DNA from 2 places in the Streptomyces yunnanensis genome. Region 2 is predicted to be linked to the other one. Evidence: riboswitches for the same ligand, from Rfam matches in the RefSeq annotation. Region 2 holds a riboswitch; the other holds the start of a gene.
What was found. Region 2 has a riboswitch for glycine ahead of gcvT (glycine cleavage system aminomethyltransferase GcvT). Riboswitches for the same ligand answer to the same signal wherever they lie in the genome.
Positions count from the first base shown of each region.

Region 1: it holds a riboswitch for glycine, as region 2 does, so the genes downstream of both, gcvP (aminomethyl-transferring glycine dehydrogenase) here and gcvT (glycine cleavage system aminomethyltransferase GcvT) in region 2, are expected to answer to the same signal.

Region 1 covers NZ_CP095749.1:7,948,984-7,951,366, reverse strand. Annotated here, with positions in the region: gene gcvP (aminomethyl-transferring glycine dehydrogenase) at 1-1,213, opposite strand, end outside; glycine riboswitch at 1,403-1,500, opposite strand; gene MOV08_RS34640 (PRC-barrel domain-containing protein) at 1,564-1,998, shown strand; gene MOV08_RS34635 (DNA polymerase IV) at 1,908-2,383, opposite strand, start outside.
Region 2 covers NZ_CP095749.1:3,275,847-3,278,229, forward strand. Annotated here, with positions in the region: gene MOV08_RS14135 (AAA family ATPase) at 33-830, opposite strand; glycine riboswitch at 1,107-1,202, shown strand; glycine riboswitch at 1,203-1,320, shown strand; gene gcvT (glycine cleavage system aminomethyltransferase GcvT) at 1,354-2,383, shown strand, end outside.

The DNA.
Region 1 (2,383 bases), 4.7 Mb from region 2:
CCCGGCCGGGCACCCGTGCGGTCAGGGTGTCGAAGTAGACGTCGTGGACGAGCTCGACCCCGCCGGCCCGCAGGCCCGCGGCGAGGATCGTGGCGTAGCGGTGGGTGCGCCGGGCGATGGTCCGCAGCCCGTCGGGGCCGTGGTAGACGGCGTACATCCCGGCCATGACGGCGAGCAGCACCTGCGCGGTGCAGATGTTGCTGGTGGCCTTCTCGCGGCGGATGTGCTGCTCGCGGGTCTGCAGCGCCAGGCGGTATGCCTTGTTGCCGTCGGCGTCGACGGAGACGCCCACCAGACGGCCGGGCAGGCTGCGGGCGTACTGCTCGCGGACGGCCATGTAGCCGGCGTGCGGGCCGCCGAAGCCCATCGGGACGCCGAAGCGCTGGCTGGTGCCGACCGCGATGTCCGCGCCGAGCTCACCGGGCGAGGTGAGCAGCGTCAGCGCGAGCAGGTCGGCGGCGACGGTGACGATCGCGCCCAGCTCGTGTGCCCGCTCGATCACCGCGCGCGGGTCGCGCACCGCTCCGGACGCGCCCGGGTACTGGAGCAGCACGCCGAAGACGCCGCGCTCGGCGATCTCCTCGGGGATGCCGTCGGACAGGTCGGCGACCACGACCTCCACACCGGTCGGTTCGGCGCGGGTCCGGATCACGGCGACGGTCTGCGGCAGACAGTCGGCGTCGACCAGGAAGACGCCCTGCTTGACCTTGCCGACCCGGCGGGAGAGCGCCATCGCCTCGGCGGCGGCGGTGCCCTCGTCCAGCAGCGACGCACCGGAGGTGGGCAGTCCGGTCAGGTCGGCGACGACGGTCTGGAAGTTCAGCAGGGCCTCCAGGCGACCCTGCGAGATCTCCGGCTGGTAGGGCGTGTAGGCCGTGTACCAGGAGGGGTTCTCCATGACGTTGCGCAGGATCACCGGCGGGGTGAAGGTGCCGTAGTAGCCGAGCCCGATCATGGGCGACAGCACCTGGTTGCGGTCGGCGAGCGCGCGCAGCTCGGCCAGGACCTCGGCCTCGGTGCGGCCCTCCGGCAGACCGAGCGCCTCGGTGCTCTTGATCACGTCGGGCACGGCGGTGGCCGTGAGCTCGTCCAGCGATCCGAAGCCGACCTGCGCGAGCATCTTCGCCTGCGCCTCGTGGTCGGGGCCGACGTGCCGGTGCTCGAACGGGATGCCCCGCTCCAGCTCGGTCAGGGAGATGCGGTGGGTGTTCATCTGCGGGGGCCTCCTGGTCAGTACGACCTACGAGGGGCACCACGGCGCTGGTGCCCGGACGGCCTCCCCCTCTGTCATCTCAACCTGAGAGCTTCACCGGTCCGCGGGCTGCGGTCCGGCTTTCACCGTCGGTGAGGAGGGGTTCCGGCATGGTGCCTGTCCGTGGCCCGCCCTGCTTTCCAGAGTGACCTCGTCCATGCGGTACGTGTGCCTGAGAGATTCCGGGGAGGATTTGCTCCTTCGGCGCCCTGGTCGCGAACGACAAAGGACTCTCCCGCATGGGGTCGACGGCCAATCGCCAGCCTACCAGCGCACCGCTGAAACGATCCTTCGAGTGGCCGGGGCATGAAATGTGCCGTTTCGTAGTTGTCACAAGGCAGTTGCGACCAAGTGGAGGGACCGTGCAAACCGATATCGATCCCCGGAGCCTCATCGGCCGCAAAGCGTTCGACCGGAACGGCGCGAAAATAGGGACCGTCGACGAGGTGTACCTCGACGACGCGACGGGCGAACCGGAGTGGGCGGCCGTGCGCACCGGTCTGTTCAGTCGGGATGCGTTCGTCCCCTTGGAACCGAGCAAGATGGTCGGCGACAGCCTGCACATCCCCTACGACCGGAAGCTGATCAAGGACGCTCCGGACTTCGGCGTCGGCCGGCACCTCTCCCCCGAGCAGGAGCTCCAGCTCTACCACCACTACCGCCTGGATATCTCCTCACCGGCCTCCGACTCCGCCTCGCCCGCCGGCGACACCGACTTCGGACGGATCGCCGGCGCGGACGACTGATCCGGCCTGCCCAGCAGCGGCAGGGGCTCGCCCGGCCGCAGCGCCGGATCGTCGACGGTGAAGGTCCGCACCCGCCCCGGTGCGGACCATGGCGTCTCGAACCGTACGGTCACCCTCCCCAGGCCACTGCCCTGCACCCACCCGGCACCGAACTCCTCGTGGACCACGTCCAGCCCCGGATACCAGCGCCGCGGCAGCTCCACGCCGGCCTCCGGCTCGCCCGCCGCCTCCTCCGCCGGCTCCGCCGCCCCACGCGCCGCCTGCTCCTCGGCCTCCCGCTCCGTGGCCAGCTGGGCGAAGAGGTCCTCCTGTGTGAAGTCGGCCAGCCCGGTCACCCCCACGCCCAGCAGCCGCACCCCGCCCGTGGTGTCCACCGTCTCCAGCA
Region 2 (2,383 bases):
GGCCCCTCCGGTGGACCGGGCCCCGCCGTGATCTACCGGACGGGCCCCGAGGGCCGCTCCCCGAAGCCGGTGGCGTCCGCGGCGGGCGCGCCACCGGGGCGGGCGCGGACGGCCCCGGCGCGGGCGGTGAACGTGACGCGCTCCAGGAACCCGGCGGCGGACCGGTCCAGCAGCACCGCGGAGCGGAAGCCCGCGGGCAGCCGGGCCTCCTCGGCGCGGGCGACCAGCCGGCGCACCGCCCGGCGGTGTCGGGCGAAGGCGTACCGCGACACCCCGCGGCCGCGCGCCCGTTGGCCGCCCAGCGCCGTCCCGGGCGGCACGTCGAGCAGCACCAGGTGCAGGCCCCGGCCGTCGCGCCGGGCCGTCCGGGCGAGCCAACGGCGCACCCACGCCAGCGTCCCGCAGTCGTGCACCACCACGCTGCCGCCGGAGCGCAGCGCCCGGCGCAGGGCGCGATAGTGCGCGGCCCGGACCAGCGGGCGGTAGAGCGCGTACGGCAGGTGCCGCAGCCGGCCCCGCTCCCAACGCTCCCGGCTGTCCTGGGAGTCGATGCGGTACACCGGGTCGCCGCGGCCGTCGAGCGTCGGCAGCACCCGCTGCATCAGGGTGCTCTTGCCGCTGCCGGGCAGGCCGGAGACCACGATCAGGTCGCCGGGCGCGAAGTGGAGCGCGGTGCGGGGGGCGCGGGCGCCGTCGCGGAGGTCGGTGATCCGGACCCGGTCGGGGCGGGCGGTGGGGCGCGGCCGGCGCGCCGCCCGGGGCCCGGCCGGCGCGGGCGCGGGCCCGGGTGCCGTCCCCGTCGTCGTCGCGTACGCCGCTTCGCTGTGCACCGTGATCGCCCTCCCCGTCGGCTCAGGCCGGGTTCGGGACCCGACCTGCCCGCAGAGTGTCAAGAAAAGGTAATGAGCAGCAAGGCGATGGCGCCCGGCGCCACCGGATCCGGCGGTCCGGTGGCGGGTCCCGGAACCGGGCCGCGGTGCGGGTGAGCGGGGACGGGATGCCGACCGGGGCTCCTGTATCCGGCGATCCCGTGTAATGATGTGGCCGCCACGGGCACACCGGAAGGTCACTCGTGCAACAGCCAGCCCAACTCCATACCGGCCGCTTGAATCCGCGCGGGAGAGTCCCCGGCCGCCACGGCGGGGCGCCGAAGGAGCAAGTCCTCCCTTGAATCTCTCAGGCCCCTATACCGCGCGGGCGAGGCAGATCTGAAAAGCGAGCCACTGCCTGGCTGAAGGGGCGGCTCCACCCAAGGTGCAAACCGGGCCCGTTCGCGGGCTCCCGGTGAACCTCTCAGGTTCCGATGACAGATGGGGAGACCGTCATGTCACCCATGCCTGGGAGCCCGGAACGATGACTGAAGCCCCCCGCCGTACCGCGCTGGATGCCACGCACCGCGCGCTCGGCGCGACCATGACCGACTTCGCCGGCTGGGACATGCCGCTGCGCTACAGCAGCGAACGCGAGGAGCATGTCGCGGTCCGCACCCGTGCCGGCCTGTTCGACCTCTCCCACATGGGCGAGATCACCGTCACCGGTCCGCAGGCCGGCGCGCTGCTGGACCACGCGCTGGTCGGCAACATCGGCGCCCTGAAGGTCGGGCGGGCCCGCTACACGATGATCTGCGCCACCGACGGCGGCATCCTCGACGACCTGATCGTCTACCGCCTCGACGAGCGGGAGTTCATGGTCGTCGCCAACGCCTCCAACGCCCAGGTGGTGCTGGACGCGCTGGCCGCGCGGCAGGCGGGCTTCGACGCCGCGGTCCGCGACGACCGGGACGCCTACGCGCTGATCGCGGTGCAGGGCCCGGAGTCCCCCGGCATCCTCAAGAAGCTCACCGACGCCGACCTGGACGGGCTGAAGTACTACGCCGGCCTGCCCGGCACGGTCGCCGGCGTGCAGGCGCTGATCGCCCGGACCGGGTACACCGGCGAGGACGGCTTCGAGCTGTTCGTCCGGCCGGCCGACGCGGTCGCGGTGTGGGAGGCGCTGACCGAGGCGGGCCGGGACGTCGGACTGGTCCCGTGCGGACTGTCCTGCCGCGACACCCTGCGCCTGGAGGCGGGGATGCCGCTGTACGGGCACGAGCTGACGACCGCGCTCACCCCCTTCGACGCGGGCCTGGGCCGGGTCGTGAAGTTCGAGAAGGAGGGCGACTTCGTCGGGCGCGCGGCGCTCGAAGGGGCCGCGGAGCGCGCCGAGCAGAACCCGCCGCGCAAGCTGGTGGGCCTGGTCGCCGAGGGGCGCCGGGTGCCGCGCGCCGGCTACCCGGTCGTCGACGCCGACGGCACGGTGATCGGCGAGGTCACGTCGGGGGCGCCCTCCCCGACCCTCGGCAAGCCGATCGCCATGGCGTACGTCGACGCCGGGTACGCCACAC